Psychroserpens ponticola: one gene and its partner. The protein of the gene in region 2 binds, or shares a complex with, the protein of the main gene of each other region. Links are inferred from orthologs where the notes say so. Each region holds a gene or a part of one and is shown on either strand. Other genes may lie near its edges.

Evidence for each region.
Region 1: the proteins of MUN68_RS04665 (region 2) and accD are in contact, whole or in part, in a solved structure (PDB 8UXZ), measured with the Escherichia coli proteins. The link is inferred for Psychroserpens ponticola from one-to-one orthologs.

Annotation. Positions count from the first base shown.
Region 1 is NZ_CP116221.1:3,078,190-3,090,216, reverse strand. What follows is about bases 3,944-6,752. They hold accD (acetyl-CoA carboxylase, carboxyltransferase subunit beta), read right to left. Parts: upstream 5,874-6,752; coding sequence 5,013-5,873; downstream 3,944-5,012. Other genes in these bases: fbaA (class II fructose-bisphosphate aldolase), read right to left, coding at 5,909-6,752; MUN68_RS13680 (hypothetical protein), read right to left, coding at 4,176-4,853; MUN68_RS13685 (hypothetical protein), read right to left, coding at 3,944-4,037. Also shown: MUN68_RS13700 (T9SS type A sorting domain-containing protein), read right to left, coding at 1-2,180; MUN68_RS13695 (hypothetical protein), read right to left, coding at 2,263-2,871; MUN68_RS13690 (hypothetical protein), read right to left, coding at 2,896-3,507; more of MUN68_RS13685, read right to left, coding at 3,504-3,943; more of fbaA, read right to left, coding at 6,753-6,976; translocation and assembly module lipoprotein TamL, read right to left, coding at 7,096-9,558; MUN68_RS13660 (TrmH family RNA methyltransferase), read left to right, coding at 9,753-10,469; MUN68_RS13655 (type IX secretion system plug protein), read left to right, coding at 10,560-11,810; MUN68_RS13650 (DinB family protein), read right to left, coding at 11,905-12,027.
Region 2 is NZ_CP116221.1:1,041,527-1,053,591, reverse strand. What follows is about bases 5,655-8,501. They hold MUN68_RS04665 (acetyl-CoA carboxylase carboxyltransferase subunit alpha), read right to left. Parts: upstream 7,632-8,501; coding sequence 6,678-7,631; downstream 5,655-6,677. Other genes in these bases: MUN68_RS04660 (DMT family transporter), read right to left, coding at 7,758-8,501; dnaB (replicative DNA helicase), read right to left, coding at 5,655-6,511. Also shown: MUN68_RS04700 (sensor histidine kinase), read right to left, coding at 1-304; MUN68_RS04695 (hypothetical protein), read left to right, coding at 504-1,232; MUN68_RS04690 (sterol desaturase family protein), read left to right, coding at 1,333-2,130; MUN68_RS04685 (hypothetical protein), read left to right, coding at 2,087-2,470; MUN68_RS04680 (asparagine synthetase B), read right to left, coding at 2,471-3,655; MUN68_RS04675 (AI-2E family transporter), read right to left, coding at 3,858-4,901; more of dnaB, read right to left, coding at 4,973-5,654; more of MUN68_RS04660, read right to left, coding at 8,502-8,672; MUN68_RS04655 (LptF/LptG family permease), read right to left, coding at 8,659-9,732; tRNA guanosine(34) transglycosylase Tgt, read right to left, coding at 9,732-10,862; MUN68_RS04645 (transketolase), read left to right, coding at 11,086-11,931; MUN68_RS04640 (transketolase family protein), read left to right, coding at 11,951-12,065. UniProt on the Escherichia coli protein: Component of the acetyl coenzyme A carboxylase (ACC) complex. First, biotin carboxylase catalyzes the carboxylation of biotin on its carrier protein (BCCP) and then the CO(2) group is transferred by the carboxyltransferase to acetyl-CoA to form malonyl-CoA.

The DNA of each region.
Region 1 (12,027 bases), 2.0 Mb from region 2 along the record:
TGATTAGGTCTGAAATCACGTAGTTCAAATTCACTGTCTCCTAAAGAGCTAGATAACCAGTATATAATATTGTCTCCTGGGAATTCCCAAAAGCTTCCTCCTGCACCATCAATTGGTGATGTTCCTAGTATTGACGTTGCGATATCATTTTGCGCATTGAAATATCCACCTGGTACAATATCCATATTATCTCTTGAATTAATATTAGGAGATTTAAGTTTGAAATCCCTAAAACCTGCTTTAAATCTAGCAACTCTTTTGTAACCAGAGCCAAAAGAAGGCATGAAGTGACTTTCTAGACTCGCTATATGCACCTTAAAGTTAATTGAGCCAAAAGGCCATGGCAAATCAATATCTACCCTTTGGAATCCTCTAATATTAAGTACTTTTTCACTATTGTAGCCTATTGTTTTTCCTTTCAAAGAACCATTTATTAGTGCTATTTTACGTAAGTTTTGAGGATAACCATGTGAATTTGGTAAGCCATTATCTTCTAAATTATTATAATATGTTCTATAAAATAGTGAACCATCATCATTAGAATATCCTTGTGATGCTACTTTACCATTAAGATTATTTTCGTTTATGGAGTGAAGACTTGGTACATTTCTATGGAATTCAATTAATTGTTGTTTGGCAGCGACACTTCCTAATTGATTCATGTAAAAGTCATTAGCCGAATCACTATCGCCAATGGAGCTCGCTAAATATATGAGGGCTTGATCACCAACAGGAATGTTTGCACCTAGATGTGGACTATCGACACTTACCCATAAACCCGTATTGTGATTCCAATCTTCATCATTTGTGTCAGCATATTTTTTTTCCATATATGATAATGCATATCTCGATATTTGTCCACCCATACTTGGACCAACAATAGCGATTTCTTCATCGCTATTCACTTCAGCAAGTTTTAGCTTTATTTTCTTGATTAATGCCACTAATGCAAGAGCATTACTTTCGATGTAGTAGGCACCACCATCTATTGTAACTTGTTGATTATTATCTAAATTGGTTGTTTCATATGTTGGTTGATTAACTAGGATGACGTCGTAGCCAAGAGTTCTAAGTTTTGTCAAAATATTTGCATTTTCATTATTTTCATCATCATAAGCTTGAAAATCTACCATAGATTTATGTTTATTAGGGTCAAATACACCATTAGATAAATTTGCTGCTGCGCATTTAGGATCTTCTTCACAATCACAATCTTGGATTTTTCTTTTATCTCCTGGGTCAAAACCATCGATTATTATGACAGGTTTATACATGTTTAAATCTGAATGAAAAGATTCATCTGCATAAAAAATACGATAGTCAATTCGAGGAAATATTGTTGGATCATTTGTTTTATAACCTTTGAATGTTTCTTCAGCAATTACATAATCGTCTTTCGTTCTTGTATTACTAGCAGTACAAAGTCCGTTTAAACTATTTACTGATGGTGTATTTGGAATGTAGTGGAAATAGAAACTTCCATTAGTGATTAGTGTCGTATTGTCATTAAATGTAATTTGACAATTCAATTCTTTAGTGCCACTCGAGTTATAAGGTATGATAACATTTTGAGCTAAGAAATCTCCATTTGAAATGATAGTTTTTGTTATTGAACCAAAATCAATAGTTAAGGTTTTTATATCATTTTCTCCATTTTCTAAAAAGAGATTTTCATTAAAAATGAACTCTGCATTATGCCCTTTTACAATGGATTTAGTAGGTGCTACAATGCTTGTTTGCATGGAATAAAAAGGTGGTGTATTTGTAATCTGATTGAATTTTTGAGTGGTTTCATTTAATAATAGACCACCACTATTTGGGTTTTCAAAATTATAGTTTAGTATTTGAAAAGTAGAATTTAGAATAGCAACATCTAGGTGATTCTCTTGGGTTGTTGAAGCAATTCTATTTTCTAATTCTTGTAAACTAATTAAACGTGTTTGGTTGCTAGCATTGTGTAATTCGTTTAAGGCCTGTCTGAGATATTTGTAATCTGCAGTATTAGAGTAATTCGGTTTGTTGAAATTGTAAAGGTTAGCAAATTGAGTGACCCGTTCGTAAATGATTCCAGAAGTAACTGTGGATTTGTCGACATTGACCAACATTGAATCTAGTTTGGTCTGAGCATTGATAGCATTACTAATTAGTGTGAAAACTACCAATAGATAAAAATTTTTCATAATTTTGAGAGATTTTAGTTAATAAAATGATGTTGATTAAAATTATTTAGAGAGGCAAATTGCAGTTTGCCTCTTTTTTAGTTTATGGAAAGTCTGTTTCGTCTAAAGTTTCCCAATTAAAATCGAAGCGTCCATTTGTTATTTGTATGGTGTCGTGAGGTTCTTGGTAATTTCGAACACTTCCTGAAAATGTTCCTGAAACTAGTCTGCCATAGAAATTATAATTTGTGATAGTTATTGTTCCTGAGTTTTCATATGATAAGTAATTTTGATAATTTCCTACATCATCACGCCAAACTCGGCAATGCATATAAGTGTGATCTAATCCATCTATATTTGTTAATCCATTTGATTTGTCAATCACGTAGGTTATATCACCATTTTGATGAATGCCTTGAATATGGATGAAAATACTACTTGTTTTTTCACTTACATAATCATATAAGGCATATTCTTGATATTCTAGATTTCCAGATGGATCTCCCCAAACTATTGCTGCAGGATCATTACTATTAAAAGTTCCACTTCCATTACGTGGTATAAAGAGGAGTTCGTCTATATAGCAGCCAAATGTATTTGCACCAATTTGTGTAATTGGAGGTAAGGTTCTTTCATTCGTTAAAATGGCATCGTCGTTACCACAACTAAGACATAATGTTATAATTAAAATTATTAGGATTGAATTTTTCATTAGTTTGATGTTTTTGAGTTACTTTTAATTGAAATCTGTTTCATCTAGCGTTTCCCATTTAAAATCGAAACGTCCATTAGTGATTTGAATGGTATCATGTGGTTCTTGATAATTACGAACACTTCCCGAAAAAGTACCTGAAACTAGTCTGCCTGAGAGGCTATAATTGGTTATAGTAATTGTACCAGAGTTTTCATATGATAAGTAATTTTGATAATTTCCTACATCATCTCGCCAAACACGACAATGCATATAATTATGGTCTAATCCATCAATATTGGATAGTCCATTAGATTCATTGATAATATAAGCACCAACACCTGTGGCATCAAGTTCTTCTATGTGCATCAATAGACTTGCAGTTTTTTCACTTTTATAGTCTTTTATTTCAATTTCATTATAATCTAATGGGTGTGGATATCCGCCTTTGAAATAAATAGCTCTATCATTACTATTAAATGAGCCATCACCATCTCGTGGTATAAAGAGTAGTTCGTCTATATAGCAACCGAATGTATTTGCACCAATTTGTGTAATTGGAGGTAGAGTTCGCTTATTATTTGTTGTGTTGATGTCATCATTGCCGCAACTTAGTAGTGATGTTATTATTATTAATATTGTACTTAAGTTTTTCATGGTTTTTTATTTTTGAAATTGTATCTAATCACTGTTGAATAGATAAGTGTAATATTATTTTTATTAAATTCAGATTGAGATTGAAGACCAAGGGAGATTCTATTTTCATTAAGAAACATAAATCGAAGACCAACTGGAATATTGAAGTGTGAAGAATTAATTGTAATAGATTGATACTTCGTATAAGATTGGTGCTGAAATCCAATTCCAGCATAAATGTCGGTTTCCATCCAATTTAGAATTTTTGGACTTTTTTCATACAAAACATTTATAGAATAAAAACTATCATCACTTGTGCCTAAAATGTTTATATTAGAACCGGTATTTAATTGTAAGCGAATATCTTGTTTAAAGATTTCTATACCTACATCTAAACCAAAATGAAGTCCACCAGTATCAAAGTTGCCATTTTTGTTGTGAATATGAAAAATACTTAATGGTAAAAACTGGATATCATTTACTCTAAATTCTTGACCATTTACATAAAGAATTGATATACAAAAAAGAGATGCTATAAATTGCTTTTTCATTTTTTAGAAGGATTAATTTATACTAATATACAAAATAATATAGAAAATTTACTATATATGATAAATAATAATTATTATAAGTTGGGATTCAATAAAAGAAAGTGAGCCATTTGGCTTGTTTTTTTAGTTGTTAACTAACTAATCTAATCTCCAATGGTTTCCTTCTAGGTCATTAAAGCCTATTACGCCATATTCTGTATCATAATATAGGATATGAACATTTCTAGGATAATCTAATTGTGGATTTATGGTTTCTGTATTGCCAGATTCAATAATTCTTACGTTATTATAAGTTGTGTTATTAAAAGACATGCTTGTAACTTGAATATTATAGTCTAATATAATCGTTATATCGTATTCATCATCACCTAAATATCCATTCCAAAAGGGGAATTCTATATAGCTGTTAAAACTTGAAGCCTTTTTTTTATGAGGATAAATATTTGGATTGAAATTCAATGGATGTCTTTCATGCTTTACTTCAATTTGATTTGATAAATATGGCAAATCAACTAGTGATAAAATTAATTGCTGTTGATCAAAGCGATAATATTCAATAGATGAGTTACTCAAAAAACTACCTTTAGAATACGTGCTTTTATTTTTTAAATAATCTTTGACTTCAAATACAATTGTTTCTCCATCTTGGTTTTTATATATTATCGAGTTATCAAGATTGAAATTTAACAATAGGTTACTATTATCGTCATTTGTAAATTTATAATAAGTTAAATTTTCGAAGGGATTTTTAGATTCAGAATTTGTAGAGCAGCCAAGAGCCATGATACCAATTAATACAAGTGCTATTTTTTTCATAGTATTTGAATTTAGATTATTCTGTATCAGGATAATATACAAAAACTGATAGATTATTTACTATGTAACTTTGATTATTTTATTTTATTGTGTAGCATTAAATAGTATATATTGAGAATGATATAAAAAAAAGCGAGCCATTTGGCTCGCTTTTTTAATTTATGCAGTTCGTAAGGGTTGATTTTTTATCAAATCAATATATAAATTGACTTTCTTTTTTAAGTTCTTACGATGTGTTATAAAATCTAAGAATCCATGTTCTAATAAAAACTCAGAGGTTTGGAATCCTTCTGGTAATTCTTGCCCTGTTGTGTCTCTAACAACTCGAGGTCCAGCAAACCCAATCAAAGCTCCTGGCTCACCAATATTGATGTCACCTAGCATTGCAAATGATGCTGTGGTTCCTCCTGTAGTTGGATCAGTACTTAACGATATGTAAGGAATTCCAGCATCTGCCAATTGTGCTAGTTTAACTGAAGTTTTTGCTAATTGCATTAAAGACAAAGCCGCTTCCATCATACGTGCACCTCCAGATTTGGAAATGATCATAAAAGGAATCTTTTTCTTTAAGGCATAATCTGCAGCACGTGCAATTTTTTCACCTACAACACTACCCATAGAGCCTCCAATGAATGTAAAATCCATACAAGCAATTACTAAATTTTGTCCATTAGATTTTCCAACAGCAGTACGAACAGCATCTTTAAGTCCTGTTTTTTCTTGAGCAGCTTTTAAACGGTCTGGATATTTTTTAGTGTCTTCGAATTTTAATGGATCTTTTGATGTTAAATCGGGATCGAGTTCCTTGAATTTATTATCGTCAAATAAAATTTCAAAATATTCTTTACTTCCAATTCTAACGTGATATCCATCTTCCGGACTCACATAAAAGTTTTGTTCTAATTCTTTAGTGTCTACAATTTTACCAGTAGGAGATTTATACCACAACCCTTTGGGTGTGTCTTTTTTCTCTTCAGTAGTGGTTTGTATTCCTTTATCTTTTCTTTTAAACCAAGCCATTTAATCAGATTTAGTTAATTAGTTAGAGTGCAAAGTTATAAAGTATTTACATTATTAAGGTCTTCAAATGCTTTTTTTAGACGTTCAACAAATGCATCTTCACCTTTACGTAACCAAACTCTTGGGTCGTAATACTTTTTGTTAGGAACATCGTTACCATCTGGATTACCAATTTGAGCTTTTAAATAGGCTTCTTTTTCGCCCATATAATCACGAACACCACTCATAAATGCATATTGCATGTCTGTATCAATATTCATTTTTATAACTCCATAACCAATAGCTTCTCTTATTTCTTCAACAGTAGAACCTGAGCCACCATGAAATACAAAATCAATGTGGTTATGAGGTAGATTGTGTTTGTTAGATAAAAATTCTTGTGAATTCTTTAATATTTTAGGTGTTAGTTTAACGTTTCCAGGTTTATAAACACCATGAACATTTCCAAAGGCTGCAGCAATTGTAAACTGGTCACTTACTTTGCTTAATTCTTCATAAGCATAAGCTACTTCTTCAGGTTGTGTGTATAATTTTGAATCATCAACATCAGTATTATCAACACCATCTTCTTCTCCACCAGTAATACCTAATTCAATTTCTAAAGTCATTCCCATTTTACTCATTCGTTCAAGGTATGATTTACAAATCTCTATGTTTTCTTCAATAGGTTCTTCAGATAAATCGATCATATGAGAACTATATAAAGATTTTCCTGTGGCTTTGAAATGTTGCTCACTCGCGTCTAATAATCCGTCAATCCAAGGCAATAATTTTTTTGCACAGTGGTCTGTATGTAATATGACAGGAACATCATAAGCTTCAGCCATAAGGTGTATGTGCTTTGCACCTGCAATAGAACCAGCAACTGCTGCTTTTTGATCTTCGTTGCTTAATCCTTTACCTGCATTGAATTGTGCTCCTCCATTTGAAAATTGAATAATTACTGGAGCATTTAAAGCTTTTGCTGTTTCTAAAACACCATTAATAGTATTTGATCCAATGACATTAACTGCAGGTAAGGCAAAGCCTTTTTCTTTAGCTAGTTTGAAAATCTCTTGTACTTCTCTTCCAGTAGCAACTCCACCTTTGATATTATGACTCATTTTTGTGATTTTTTTAGTTGAAAAATATGTTATCAAAAATACACAATTTTTAAATAAATGAAGTGCTATTTGTTACTTAGATAGCTAATAAATCTACGCAAACGTTATTGTTGGTTGAATTAAAAAGGATAGTTTATTCCGATGTTGTAAACTGCATGACCAAAATTGTAATCTTTAAACCATCGAGCACCAAGTTGCCTTGAAGGATCATAGGTTTTAAATCCAACATCTAATCTTAATATGAAAAAACTAAAGTCGTAACGGATGCCAAATCCAGAACCAACTGCAATATTTTCTAAAGAGTTTAGTCCTTCAAATGTTGCCTCTTTATCTTCAACGTCATCAAGAACATTCCAGATATTTCCTGCATCAACGAAAATCGCACCATTAAATCGACCAACGAGGTTAAAACGTTGTTCTGCACTTAAGGTGATTTTCATATTTGCTTCGTTAAACTCATTTGTTGATAATGAGCTTCCAGGTCCGAGATTATATGCAGACCAAGCTCTTATGTCGTTTGGTCCACCTGCAAAGAAACTTTCAGCAAAAGGAATATTATCTGAATTGCCATACGGAATTGCTATGCCGAAATAACTACGAATTGCAAACACGTTTTTCTTACCCAAATCCCAGTGCTTAACATAATCTAATTCGGTTTTTATAAATTGAGAGAATGGTACGCCAAATATTTCATATTTACCATTGCTATTTTTATTTAAATTAAATGTCTTAGACAAGTTTGTAAGTAAATTTCCGGCTGTTTCAACTCTAAATCTAAAGATTGAAAAATCATTATCAAATAGATTTTCTCTATGGTCTTTTATATAATTGAAACTTGATGAGAAAATGAGGTTGTCTTCAGTAAGACGATCTTTACGTTGAGAAATATTATTGATATCTTCATAGCTGTCATCATCAGGAGTTAAAGATGTGTTATTAGATAGAACATCATTAATAAAAGTATTTGCACCATTAGGAATAGACAAATCATTATTACTGTTTATGTAGTTGATGTTTTTTGCAATTTGATTTAATCTATCATAAGAGTTTTGATACACACCAAAATAATTGTTGGTGTTTAAGTTTTTTACAAACTGTACATTAAATAAATCAATATTATTGGTTACTTTCTTTGATGGATACCAGTTATAATTGAAAGCACCTGTAAGGGTTTGTTTATCAAGGCCAATATTGCGCTGACTTGTAGCGCCTATACTAATTCTTGTACTTGGAGACATGTATTTAGGAATGATATTGTCTGTATTAAATGGTACAAAAAGCCTTGGTATACTGAGTCTTAAATTTCCACCATATTCATTTATGTCAAAAAATTGATCTCTACCGTCTGCAGCATCTTTTGAAGCGCCAATAGCACCTAGAACAGATATCTCTAAAGTTTCAGCACCTCTAAAAACATTTCTAATTATAAGGCCAGTACTTAATGCAAATCCAACAGTTTGAATATTACTTTGAGTAACATCAAAATCAAAACCTAAATCGTATTTCTTTTTTGGTGATAAGTAAATATTTGCTGTTAAAGTTGTGTCTTGTTCATTTTCAATATATGTGATGTTGGGATAGTTAAATGCTTTAAGTTCGCTTAAATACTTATACGTTCTTGTTCTATCAATATCTCTAAAAATTTGATCTTTTTCAATGAAAATGGCATCTGTTAGTGCTTTGGGTCTATACTTTAATTTTTCGTGACTATATAAGTTGTAATTGTTATAGTGTACAGAGTCTACAATGGGCTTACCTTTGTTCTCAAATCTGTCGTCACTATAAATATTAACATCTTTTACTGTATAGATTTTAAAGGGAACTCTTGAAATAGAATCTTCAGATCGAATCGCTCTATTTTCTATAATCAATTCTGTATTGACTTTATCGCCTGGCAGAATAGTGTCAATATCAAATCTAATATAATCTTGACCAAAATGATATAAACCAGAATTTCTTAATTCTGCTGTAAGTCTGTTTCGCTCTTTGGTGTAATTCAATTCATCAAATTGTTGCCCTTGTTTTATGAGTGAATTTTCTTTAAATTTTTTACGATATAAGGAATCAACAACTGGAGATGCAATACTAGTTGTAATAGAATCTAAATAAAAAGGATTACCTCGAACTACTTTATAAGTTACACTTGCTTTTTGAGTGCTATCTTTTTCAACGTCATAAGATGTATTAACGTTAAACCAGCCTTTACTGTAAAAATATTTTTTAAGTCCTGCTGCTGTTTTTTCCGCTTTTAAATCATTGAAAATTACAGGCGCTTCACCTGTTTTTTTTAGCCATGTATTAAACCCTTTTTTTGAATTAATTAAAGCTTCATATTGTTTTAATGAGAGCAACTTTTTTTGTCCAGTTCTTGGGTTTTCAGGATTTCTGTATTTGTCATTTAAAATGGAATCGATATTAGGTCTTGCCAAATTAAATATGTGTAGTCGAAGCGGAATCCCTAATAATTCACCATTAGGCTTTTGGTAAATAAGATTGTCAATGGTTTCAGTCTTATCTTTTTTATCATCAACTAAGACCGTGTTTTCTGTTAATAAATGCTCATTTTCGCCTACATGCTTCATTACGTTACATGAGGTTGCAAAGGTGATAGATATTAAGAGAAACGATATGTAGTAGAGGCTTTTTTTCAAAAAAAATTAATTAGAAAAACGACGTAATTCAAATGTACTGTTTTAATGTGCTATAGCATAACAAAAAATAGACCAAAAAAGTATTACTTTGTAAATTCAATACAAGAAACAAAAGTAAATACATTTTGAGTATAACAAAAAATGATATTAAGTTAATTAAATCCTTAAATCAAAAAAAGTTTAGACACCAAGAACAACTTTTTTTAGTTGAAGGTGTAAAAGGGATTCGTGAATTTTTAAATTCAGATTTTGAGCTCTATCAATTATTCGCTACTGATGCTATTTTTGATGTTGAAACAACGTTAATTTCGCCTAAAGATCTTCAAAGAATTAGTGCATTAAAAACTCCAAATACAGGGCTGGCTATTTTTAGAATACCTAAGCCTAAACCTGTTCTAGAATCTTCATTAGTTTTAGCGCTTGATGATGTTAGAGATCCAGGGAATTTAGGAACCATTATACGATTATGTGATTGGTTTGGAATAGAAAAACTCATTTGTAGTTTAGAAACTGTAGATTGTTATAATCCTAAAGTAGTACAAGCTACAATGGGTTCGTTAACGCGAATACAAATTAATTATACAAATTTAGAAAGGTACCTTGAACACACTAAACTTGAAACTTTTGGTACGTTTATGGATGGGAATAGTATTTATTCAGAAGCATTACCACAAGAAGGAGTCATAATAATGGGTAATGAAGCCAATGGTATTTCTAAAAAAATTGAACGTTTAATCTCTAAAAAAATTGGTATCCCAAGGTTTGGAGATTTGAAAGCTACAGAAAGTTTAAATGTGGCTACAGCTACTGCAATTGTTTTAAGTGCTTTTAAAGGGCGTTGATTTAATATTCAATAAACATTGTGAAATACCGTTTATACACTTAATAAAGGCATGGATTTTGTATATCTTTACTTATAAAACTATCTTAAAATGAAATTTAGTACTCTATTTTTATTCGCTTTTTGTTTGCCATTATTTATGATGGCTCAAGTTGAAGAAATAAATCCTCCAAATTATATTAAAACAATTACTTTTAAAAGTAGAAATACACAGCAAGGAGAATTGCCAATTTTGAGATTAAATGAACCATTTTATTTGGAGTTTGATGCTTTATTAGCTTCTGAACCTGATTTTTACTATACCATAGAACATTATAATTACGATTGGACAAAATCTAACCTTGTAAAAATGGAATACATGAAAGGATTTGATGATTTTAGAATTGTAAATTATGACAACTCATATAATGCTTATCAATTATATTCTCATTATAGACTACAAATTCCTAATGCACAAACACGAGCATTGACTAAAACGGGGAATTATATAATTTCAATTTTTAATGATGATAGAGAACTCGTTTTTACTAGAAAATTTATGATTTATGAACAAAAAGTTGGCGTAGGTGTTGCCGTAAAACGTTCCAGAGATGTGAGGTTTATCGCAGGAAAACAAAGTGTAGATATTTCAATAAATTCAAACAGCTTAAATCTTAATAACCCACTACAGACCGTTAATACTTTAATTATACAGAACAATAATTTGCGTACAGCAATTAAAAATGTAAAGCCACAATATACTTTAGGTAAAGAGCTCGTTTATAGATATACTCATGAAACTGCTTTTTGGGCTGGAAATGAGTTCCGTTTTTTTGAAAATAAAGATGTTAGAGCAGCTAATATTGGTGTGCAATTTGTAGATTTAAAAGATATTTATCATAATTATTTGTTTGTGAATTCAGAACGAGGAAGTAGACCATATACATATAATCCAGATATTAACGGTAATTTTTTAATTAATGCAATCGATGTAGAAAACGTAAGTATTGAAGCAGATTATACAATGACTCATTTCGCGTTAGCTTATCCAGAACTTACTGATGGTAGCAAAGTTTATATTTATGGTAATTTTAATAATTATGCTTTAGAAGAGATGAATAGAATGGTGTTTAATAGTGATGAGAATTTTTATCAAGCAGCATTTAAACTCAAACAAGGTTTTTATAATTATAAATATGTTATTGTTGATTCAGAAGGGAATTTAGACGAAGGTCGTATTAGTGGCAATTTTTGGCAAACAGAAAACAATTATAAAGTGCTAGTGTATTATAGAGATCTAGGAGCAAGGTATGATAAGTTAATCGGTTTTGGTGAATCGACTTCGGTAAATATTTCGAACTAAATTGAATTAGGATTAATGTGTTGTGTATGATTTGTGCGGCTTAGAATCTGCAGGATTTTCAGTTGTAGCAAATCAGATGATTAAAGATATAAATTTAAATTGAAGTAGGAGGATAGCATTGATTATGCACGTTGTTACCTTCTGGCAATTTCACTGTCTTTTCTGCTTGTTTAATATGTCTTTCATTATGATATATTACAACCCTAAATGTATCACC
Region 2 (12,065 bases):
CTAAAAACCCAAAATCAGTATTAAAACTAGAAAACACAACATTAACATAGAGCCTAATTAATGAAATTAGTGTCATTATAAATACTACTGCAATAGTGTATAAAACATACTTCTTCTTTTCAAAGAATGTGTTTACTGCCCATATGTTAGTATATGCCAAAAGCATCAATGGAATACCATTAATACAACCTCTTAGCAAACTTGTAGCGAAATCTAGAAAATAAGAAAACACCCATGTTTGAATTGCCAAATAGCCAATCCAAAAGCAAAAATGCATACTATATATTAGTGTTTTATGTCTCATATCTGGTATCAAATGTAATCTAAATGTCTATTGACACAATGGTTTTTAAACCAACGGTTTATTTTCTTCAACAAACTGTAAAAAAGTACTAATTGCGCTACTTGATGATTTTTTTAAGCCTTTGGTTGAACTCTTTTTCTCAAAATTTAAAAATCAAGAATATTTGCTTCATAATTATAAACCAAAACACATTAATATTATGAAAATTTCAAAATTATTCTTAATCAGCCTTATTGTATTTAATCTAATTATCGTCACTTCTTCATGTAGTACGAATGATGATAATACAACAAAAACTTCTGAGCTTAGTGAAGAAGAAGCCGTAGAACTCATTGAATCATCACTTAAAAAAAGTACTGGTGGATTAAATGATAATACCAAAACATTTGCAGAAAGTCTTACAACAGACATTACCATCAATGAAGATTGCAGTGTCATCTACAACGATACATTTGTTATTAATTATGATGAAAGTGTTGTTCAAGCTTCATATACTGTAGATTGGAGTTATGAAATGACATGTAACAACATCGGGATTTCTCAATCTGTCGAATTTTCTTCTTCTACGGATGGAAATTATAGTTCACAACGAATTATTTCAAATGACAATTCTACATCTTACTTTGAAATCACAGGTTTACAGCCAACTGCAAATTCAATGGTTTTAAATGGAGATTATGAAAGAAATGGCATGCAAGAATTAACCATTGTAAATACCAGAAGTGTGATTAGTAATTTAACAGTTGATTTAACTGATATTATAATAGATAAAAGCAGTAGCAGTATTACTTCAGGAACAGCAACACTAACTTTATCTGGCTCAAGTAAGAATAAAAGTTTTTCGTTTGAAGGCAGCCTAGTTTTCAATGATGATGAAACAGCAACGTTAATCATAAACGAAAACACATATGTAATTAATTTAGGGTAGATTGATTTGCAGCCATGATGGGCAAAGCAAAATAATGTGCCGAGTGCTTTGCTCTGATTGGCTCAATCTTCATCCTAATAATTTAACAATAAACTATATTATGGACTATTTAATCTCAAATTTCGGAATGATTAAAGCTTTTGTAATTGCCATTAGCATTGTTTTTATTAGATATCTGTTTTTTTCGGGAATTACGTATAGTGTATTTTACCTATTCAAAAAAAAAGCACTTAAGCATAAACGCATTCAAAAAAATTATCCAAAAGCTATTAAAATTAAAAATGAAATAAAACATAGCTTTTTTACTGCTATTGTTTTTGGAGGCATTGGATTATTCATATATGCTTTAAAAATTAATGGTTTTACAAAAATTTATACTGACTTTAGTCTCTACGGATTGGAATATTTTATTTTTTCCATTCTGATTATGCTTCTCATTCATGACACTTACTTTTACTGGATGCATCGACTTGTACATCATCCAAAACTGTTTGGAATAGTTCATAAAATTCATCACCAATCAAGAAACCCGACACCATTTACAGCATTTTCTTTTGATATAACTGAAGCGATTATTGAAGCTGCAATCATTCCTATTATCATATTAGTTTTACCTGTGCATCCTCTAGCAATTTTTATCTTTTTTAATATCTCACTTGCTTTTAATATTATGGGACATTTAGGATATGAATTTTTACCGCCTTGGTTTATAAACCATCCTGTTTTAAAATGGATTAACACCTCTACGCATCATAATATGCATCATCAAAAAGGAAATGCAAACTATGGATTATATTTTAATTTCTGGGATACATTAATGAAGACTAATCACAAACAGTATCAAAAAAAATTCTATGCCATTACAAGTAAAAATAAAAAGAAATCTATTGCTGCTTAGCTTAGTATTAACGACATTGGTTTATAGCCAACAAATTCCTGACAGTCTAAATACACCCTTAAAAAGAGCTACTTTACAGACCAAGGAAATGTCTCAAAAACTGAATCTTACTGATATTCAAATTCCAGTTATTGACAGTTTAAACTTGGTATATGCTAACGAAGTAGAGAAAGAAATCATCTCTTCAAATAAAAGTAAAATATCTAAATATTTTAAAATGAAAGATCTTTTAAATAAAAAAGAAGCAGTATTAAAACAAATTTTAACTCAAGTTCAATTTAAGATTTATGAAGAAATGCGATCTAAAGCGATGAATAATGTATATAAAAACGCTTTTTGATTAAGTCTTCTGTTTCTTCTTTTTAGCTGCTGGAAACAAAACATTATTTAAAATTAAGCGATATCCAGGAGACGTTGGATGTAAATCTAATTCTGTTTTTGGATCACCAACTTTGTGCGTGTAATCTTCAGGATCATGACCTCCATAAAACGTGAAGAACCCTTTTCCTTTTATACCATGAATATATTTTGCTTCACCATTAGTTTTGTTCTCTCCCATGACTAATACATTCGACTTAATTTCATCGCGAGTAAAAGAGGTTGTTTGTCCCATAAACCCTTTAACCAAAGCTGTATGATTTTGACAAAGCATCGACGGAATTGGATCCCATTTCGCTGAGAATTCCATTAAAGAAAAATAATCTGTTGTTGGAGGAATACTACGTTTTGAAGTCATATCTATTGAAGAAAATTCATAGACGTTTGGATTGCGTTCCAACAAATAATCTTTAAATGCAAATGTTCTATTATAATCTATTTTGCCTTGATAGTTAGGATCACTTCCATCGCCATCAAACATAGGCTCACATATATCAACTCCTTCTGCAGAAAGTGCTATATCAAAACTATCTGTGGCACTACACATCGCAAACATAAAACCTCCACCAATAACGTAATCACGAATTTTTTTAGCCACAGCTAATTTTTCTTGAGATACCTTATCGTAACCTAATTTTAAAGCTAATGCTTCAGCTTCTTTCTTTTCATTTATATACCAAGAGGCCGATTTATAGGCTCTATAAAACTTACCATATTGTCCTGTAAAATCTTCATGGTGTAAGTGCAACCAATCATATAATAACAAACCATCATTCAATACATCTTCATCATAAATCGTTTCATATGGGATTTCAGCATAGGTCAATACCATCGTTACAGCATCATCCCAAGGTTGTAATCCGCTAGGTGAATAGACAGCAATTTTAGGTGCTTTTTCTAAAACGACTGCTTCCATATTTTGTGATGGACTTGCAATAAAATCAAGAATTTCTTCAGCTTTAGAACTAGAAACAACTTCAAAACTTACGCCTCTAATAGTGCATTCACGACGAATTTCTTCAGCATCAGGTAATAAAAAAGAACCACCTTTATAGTTTAACAACCATTTTACTTTGGTCTGTTTTTCGAGCGTCCAATAGGTAACACCATAAGCTTTTAAATGATTTTGCTGACTTTCTACATCCATAGGAATTAGAATATAGGATGCATAGCTATTGAAGGCTAAACATAAAAATACGATAAGGGCAAATGTCTTCTTCATAATCGAAAGATACTCAAAAATTAGTACCAAACTAAATGCTTTAATATAGTTTTAGGGTTTTACTACAGCAGTGAGTAAAATGGCATAACAATATAAGGAATTTGATAACGCTTTATAAAATCACTTATTATTTCCTTGGAGTTATCGAACGTTCTGGTCCAGATAATATGGACGCTATAACTTTAGTTCCAGGGAATTGTTCTAAAATAATTTTAATAAATACAGTAATTGGAATAGACATAATTAAACCTGGAATTCCCCAAATAAATCCCCAAAGCATTAACATAATTAGAACAGTTATCACATTTATTGAAAAGGATTTCCCCATAAATATAGGTTCTAAAATAGCTCCAAATACAACCTGAACTCCAGAAATAGATAAAATAAAGAAGAACAAAGTACTTGTTGGATCAAGTTCAACAAACGCAAATATTGATAAGAGTATTACAGAAATAAACGAGCCAACCATTTGAACAAAATTAATTAAGAATGCGAAAAGTCCCCAAAAAATCGGAAAACTCACATCAAAAAACACACAAGCCAAACCTGTAAATATCCCAGTTAATAAGCTCACTAAAAACTTAACTTTAATAAAAGTAATTAAGTCTTTTTCAATTTTCATAAACGCTTTTATTGACGTATGCTTTCGTTTTAAAATAGTGTTATTCATGACTTTATGCATATTGATAGATTCTGACAACCATAAAATGGTAAAAAAGATAATCATCATTATGTTGGTGAAAAATTTTCTGATAAAATCGAAAGTAGATCCTATATTTTCTTTTTGAAAAAATTGAGATAATAAACTGCCTTCAGTATCGTATACAATTCCAAATTTATCTTGTAAATACAACATTAAATCATTGATTTTAATTTCAGCTTTACCAAAAAAACCTGTATTATTTGTTAAGATCTGTCTGCTTGAGAGTTGAACTAATTCAACACCAATAAAAACACCAATTGCAATAAGTGTAATCACAATAATAATACTTGCTAATCTTGGTACATTTCTTCTTCCTAATCCTCTCATTAAAGGTAAAAACAATAAGGCGATGAACATGGAGGAGAATAACGGGATAAATATAAACGACAACAACTTTAGCAAATAAAATACTAAAGGAATTACTATAAATAATAAGAGTGTATTAGTTGTTCGTCTTTGATCTAACATGAGTCAATTTCTCTTTTTTAGCTGAATAGCAAATTTAAGCTATTTTGTGTTGTTCTTTTTCTATAATAATCTTAAAAAGGTATATCGTTATCATCTTCTTCTGGAGCACCAAATGCATCTGAAGGTGATGGGAAATTTTCGGGTTTGAACGTATCATCATTTGCAGCTGCATTCATTTTAGAATGAAATTCACCAAAAGGTGTATCAAAATCATCAAGATTATCAAACTTACCTAAATGGCCAATAAATTTCAATCTGATATTTTCTAAACCACCATTTCTATGTTTTGCAACTATAAATTCTCCTTGACCTTCGGTAGGTGAACGATCATCATCATCCCATTCATCAATTTTATAGTATTCGGGTCTGTAAATGAAGCTTACAATATCTGCATCCTGCTCAATGGCTCCAGACTCACGTAAATCTGATAATAAAGGTCGTTTACTTCCTCCACGAGTTTCTACTGCACGAGATAATTGAGATAAGGCAATTACAGGAATGGCTAATTCTTTTGCTAGAGCTTTTAGGTTTCGTGATATGGTTGATATCTCTTGCTCACGATTCCCTCCTTTTTGACTTCCACCTGCTGTCATTAATTGCAGGTAATCAATCATAATCATTTTTATACCATATTGTGATGCTAAACGTCGAGCCTTAGCACGTAAATCGAAAATAGACAACGATGGAGTATCATCGATAAACAAAGGCGCTTTTTCTAAGGTTTTTACTTTAACATTTAATTGTTCCCATTCGTGCTTTTCTAATTTACCAGTTCTTAATTTCTCTGAAGACAAATTAGTTTCAGAAGAGATTAAACGCGTAATTAACTGTACAGAAGACATTTCTAAAGAGAAAAATGCTACAGGAATATTACTATCAACAGCAATATTTCTAGCCATTGTTAATGTTAACGCAGTTTTACCCATACCAGGACGTGCAGCAATAATAATTAAATCACTAGGTTGCCATCCAGATGTTAATCTATCTAATTTGGTAAATCCTGTAGGAATACCACTCATTCCTTCTTTGTTTGAAATCTCTTCAATTTTCTTTTTTGCTTGAATCACCAAGCTTTGAGCAGTTTCAGTAGATTTCTTGACGTTACCTTGAGTAACTTCATAAAGTTTTGCTTCAGCCGTATCTAATAAATCGAAAACATCTTTGGTTTCATCATAGGCTTCTTCAATAATTTCGTTTGAAATTTTAATCAAACTACGCTGAATAAATTTTTGTAAAATGATACGAGCATGAAATTCAATATGCGCTGAAGAAGATACGCGTTGCGTTAAAGAAATCAGGTAAAAATCGCCACCAATCAAATCTAATTTGGCATCTTTTTTAAGCTGACTAGAAACGGTTAATAAATCAATAGGTTCACTGTTTTCAAATAATTTGAAAATTGATTCAAAGATATGTTTATGAGCTTCTTTATAAAAAGCATCAGCGCTAAGAATATCAATAACCTCATCGACACCTTTTTTATCAATCATCATTGCCCCAAGCACAACCTCCTCTAAATCAATTGCTTGTGGAGGTATTTTTCCTTTTTCTAAATTTATAATTGTGCTTTTATCGACTTTATAGCCTTGTATTTGATTGGGTTGCTTCATAACTGCGAATGTAAAACAATTGTGACCTAAAACTGAAATTACAAAATTTTCAATCTTAACAGGTCATCAACAATTTAACTGTTAATAACTAGATTATATTGTTAATAGTGATAAAAAAAACCGAAACCTAAAGTTTCAGTTTTTTCAATCCTATATGAGATAAGGTTTAACCTTTAAAAACTCCCATATCAGCATATTTATCCATACGCTGTTTTACCAATTCTTTTGGTGATAAGTTTTTAAGATCTTCATGCGTCTTGATAATTGCATCTCTAACTGCTAAAAATGTTTTTTCACGATCTGTATGAGCACCTCCTAAAGGTTCTTTTATAATGGCATCAACGAGCTTCAATTTTTTCATATCAGGAGCTGTTAACTTTAGAGCCTCAGCTGCTTGTTCTTTATATTCCCAACTACGCCATAATATAGATGAACAAGATTCTGGAGAAATTACAGAATACCAAGTATTCTCTAACATCATAACCTTGTCTCCTACTCCAATTCCTAATGCTCCACCAGAAGCACCTTCACCAATAATAATGGTTATGATTGGTACTTTAAGGCGAGTCATTTCTAAAATATTTCTAGCGATCGCTTCTCCTTGTCCGCGTTCTTCAGCTTCAAAACCAGGATAAGCACCAGGAGTATCTATTAAAGTAACTACAGGGATCCCAAATTTTTCGGCAGACTTCATCAATCGTAAAGCTTTACGATAGCCTTCAGGATTAGACATTCCAAAATTTCTAAATTGCCTTGTTTTAGTATTATACCCTTTTTGTTGTCCAATGAACATATAACTTTGATCGCCAATTTTACCTAAACCACCAATCATTGCTTTGTCATCCTTAACGTTTCTATCTCCATGAAGTTCTAAAAAAGAATCGCCACAAAGTGCATTAATATGGTCTAAAGTATAGGGTCTATTTGGATGACGAGATAACTGAACACGTTGCCATGCAGTTAGGTTTTTGTATATCTCCTTTTTAGTTTCAACTAATTTTTTTTCAATTTTCTTGCAAGTCTCCGTAACATCAACATCGCTCTCTTCACCGATGATTTGACATTTTGAAAGTTGGTCCTGCAATTCTTTTATAGGAAGTTCAAATTCTAAGTATTCCATTTAAACAATTGTTTAGTTTTAGTTAGCGTACAAAACTACATATTTTTTAGATTGTAGACACGCGAAAGGTAAGTTCGATTTTGAGGTTTAACAAAAATAGCGAATATCAACATAGGAAGACAAATTTTATGTGGTTTTATCTGATATAGAAGACTCCTTTTTTTTACGTTTAAAGTTCTTCATAACGGCATCCATAAGTACAGTAATTAGAATTAAAATGGCTCCATAATAAAATTGAGTACTCATTATTTCTGTTTCAGGAAACAATAATAAAGCCAAAGCAATGCCATAAATAGGCTCTAAATTATAGGTCAAAATCACAGTATAAGGACTGATTAGGCGCATGACATCAACTGAACCGATAAATGCGTAAGCAGTACATACTGAGGCAAGTATAATTAAGTAAATCCAATCTTTGGTACTCAGATTAAAATAATCTACACTAAATCCATCATGAAAAACAAGGATAAAAAGAGTAAGGAATACAACACCACTTATAAATTCATAAAACGAAATTACAGTCGCTTGATGCACTTCAATAAAACGACCATTAATTACCGCAAATAAAGTTGAAAACAATGCTGAAGATATGCCTAATAAAATTCCGTTTAAATATTTAATTTCACTTTGGGTAATAAGAAATACACCAATAATAACAATAATTCCAAATATAATTTCATACCAAATGATCCTACGCTTGTAAATTAATGGCTCTATAAAAGATGCAAAGAAAGCTCCTGTAGAAAACATGGCTAATGTAATAGACACATTGGATTGATTAATAGCTTCAAAAAAAGTAATCCAATGTAAAGCAATGATAATTCCAGCTCCAAAAAACTTAAGTTTTGCTTTGGTACCTACTCTTATTTTTAATTTAATAATCTTAATATAGGCGAACATTAAAACACCAGCTATTAACATTCTATACCATACTAAAGCGGTAGAACCAATTGAAATTAATTCTCCTAAAATAGCTGTAAATCCAGCAATAAATACTAAAAAATGAAGATGAAGATAATTCTTGGTTTTAGCGTTTGGCATTATACAGAAGATATCCAGCTAATATACCAAAAACCAAATTAGGAAACCAAACGGCTACAATTGGCGAAAAATCAGATTGTTCAGCCATCACACCAAACACTTTATCAAAGAAGACATAAACCATGGCAATTGTAATTCCGACGGCTAAATTTACGCCCATTCCACCTCTTCTTTTAACAGAAGATACAGCAACAGCAATAATTGTTAGAATAAATACAGATACTGGCAAACTCCATTTCTTATATTTTACCACTTCGTAACGACCAATATTTGATGAACCTCTTTGCTTTTCTTTTTCAATAAACCTATTAAGCTCTCCATATTGAAGGGTTTCTGCAATGTAGACTACTGGTGTCAAATCATCTACATCAAATGAAAATAAGGTGTCTTTTCGTCGTGTAGTTTCAATAATATCATCATGTTCGCCAACAATTCTTTTAGAATAATTTACTAGTCGATACGTTGAATCCATATAAGTAATTGAATTCGCAGAAATTTTATATTTCAATTCATTACCTTCAAAATGTTCAAACGTAAAATTATTTCCACGCTTTGAATTTGGATCAAAATTACTCACATAAATAAAGTCGTTATCATTTATTTGCCTGTAAATATTTTGAGTTTTCACTAGACCCTTATTACTTTTCAAGTAATTATATTTAAACGTATTAAATCCTTTACTTGCTTTTGGAGCTAAATACAATCCTAGTAATAATGCAAAGGCTGATACAATTGTTGCTCCTATTAAATAAGGTCTCAAAAACCTTGTAAAAGACACACCAGAACTTAAAAAAGCGACAATTTCGGTATTATTAGCTAACTTAGAAGTAAACCAGATGACAGATAAAAACAAAAAAATAGGAAATAATAAATTGGCAAAATAGATTGTAAAATCTAAATAATATTGGGCTACTGCAGGAAAAGGAACTTCCTGTTCTAATATTTTTCCAATTTTTTCAGCAAGGTTAACTGTTATACCTATAGGAATAAACAGAAGTAACATCATCAAAAATGTGAACAAATAGCGTTTTAATATGTACCAATCTAATATTTTCAGCATTATAAGCGCTTATCCATTTGTTTAACCATTTTGTCTTTCCATTCTCTAAAATCTCCTGCTAAGATATGCTTTCTAGCTTCTCTTACCAACCACATATAAAATCCGAGATTATGAATCGTAGCAATTTGTTTTCCTAGCAATTCGTTTACAGTAAACAAATGTCTAAGATACGCTTTACTATATTCGGTATCTACAAACGTTATTCCCATTTCATCAACAGGAGAAAAATCGTCTGCCCATTTAAGGTTTTTAATGTTAATGCTTCCATGCGCTGTAAACAACATTCCGTTTCTAGCGTTTCGTGTTGGCATAACACAATCAAACATATCAACACCAAGTGCAATATTTTCCAAAATATTTATTGGTGTTCCAACTCCCATTAAATAACGAGGTTTATCCCAAGGCAAAATTTCACATACCACATCTGTCATTGCGTACATTTCTTCGGCTGGTTCACCAACAGATAAACCACCAATTGCATTTCCTTGAGCTCCTGCGTTGGCAATATATTCAGCAGATTGCTGTCTTAAATCTTTATAGGTACTTCCTTGAACAATAGGGAAAAATGTTTGCTCATAATCATACATGAATGGCGTTTTATCTAAATGCTTTAAACAACGCTCTAACCAACGATGCGTCATGTGCATCGATCGTTTAGCATAATTATAATCACAAGGATATGGTGTACATTCATCAAAAGCCATAATGATATCGGCTCCTATACTTCGCTGAATTTCCATCACATTTTCTGGCGTGAATACATGGTAACTTCCGTCGATATGTGATTTGAATTTTACACCTTCCTCCTTAATTTTTCTATTAGCAGATAATGAATATACTTGATAACCGCCTGAATCTGTTAAGATATTCCGATCCCAATTCATAAACTTATGCAAACCACCTGCTTTTTCTAAAATTGGTGTTTGCGGTCTCAAGAATAAATGATAGGTATTTCCTAAGATTATATCAGGATTGATATCATTTTTAAGTTCTCTTTGGTGTACGCCTTTTACAGAAGCAACAGTTCCAACAGGCATAAATATTGGTGTCTCAATTTTGCCATGATCTGTGGTAATTACTCCAGCTCTGGCTTTACTTTGAGGATCACTAGCTTTTAATTCAAAATTCATAAAGTTCATTCATCAGTGAGCAAAGATAATTATCTAGACGTATTATGGTCTTAAACATTTAATAAAATTATACTAGTAAAAACTTAAAACTCAGATTCATTATTTTAAAACGCTTTCAAATTGTTAGCAACTGACCAAAATCGTTAATAAGTGACAGGTTCCTATTTTTGATTAGGCTTATGAAAACTTTATTTTTGATGCTGAAATTACTCACACTATTTATATGCCAAACACACAACAATTACAAGATTTTACAACTCAAGTTCGTAGAGATATTTTACGAATGGTTCACAAGGTAAACTCAGGCCATCCAGGTGGTTCTTTAGGATGTGCTGAATTCTTCGTCGCATTATACCAAGATATTATGGATCGAAAAGACACGTTTGATATGGACGGAATTGGTGAAGACCTTTTCTTCCTTTCTAATGGACATATTTCTCCAGTTTTTTATAGTGTTCTTGCGAGATCAGGATATTTTCCTGTAGAAGAATTAAATACATTCAGGCTGATTAATACAAGATTACAAGGTCATCCAACAACTCACGAAGGTTTGCCTGGTATTCGTGTCGCTTCAGGATCTTTAGGACAAGGATTCTCTGTTGCTTTAGGTGCTGCTCAAACAAAAAAACTAAATAACGATAAACATCTCGTTTACAGTTTACATGGTGATGGCGAATTACAAGAAGGACAAAATTGGGAAGGGATTATGTATGCTGCTGGAAACAATGTAGATAATATTATTTCTACTATTGATTTAAACGGACAACAAATTGACGGTTCTACAGATGTTGTTTTGCCTATGGGAAGTATCAGAGCTAAATTTGAAGCTTTTGGTTGGACCGTTGTAGATATTGAAAACGGAAATGATATCGATGCGATTTTAAAAGGAATGGCTGAAGCTAAATCATTAACAGGAAAAGGAAAACCCGTTTGTGTCTTATTAAAAACAATTATGGGAAATGGTGTTGACTTTATGATGCATACTCACGCTTGGCATGGTAAAGCGCCTAATGATGAGCAATTAGAAAATGGATTAGCACAAAATGCTGAAACTTTAGGAGACTATTAATCATCAATCAAGAAAGACAATGAAAACATATACAAATACAGGAAATAAAGATACACGCTCAGGTTTTGGAGCTGGACTAACAGAATTAGGACAAACCAATGAAAATGTTGTAGCACTCTGTGCTGACTTAATTG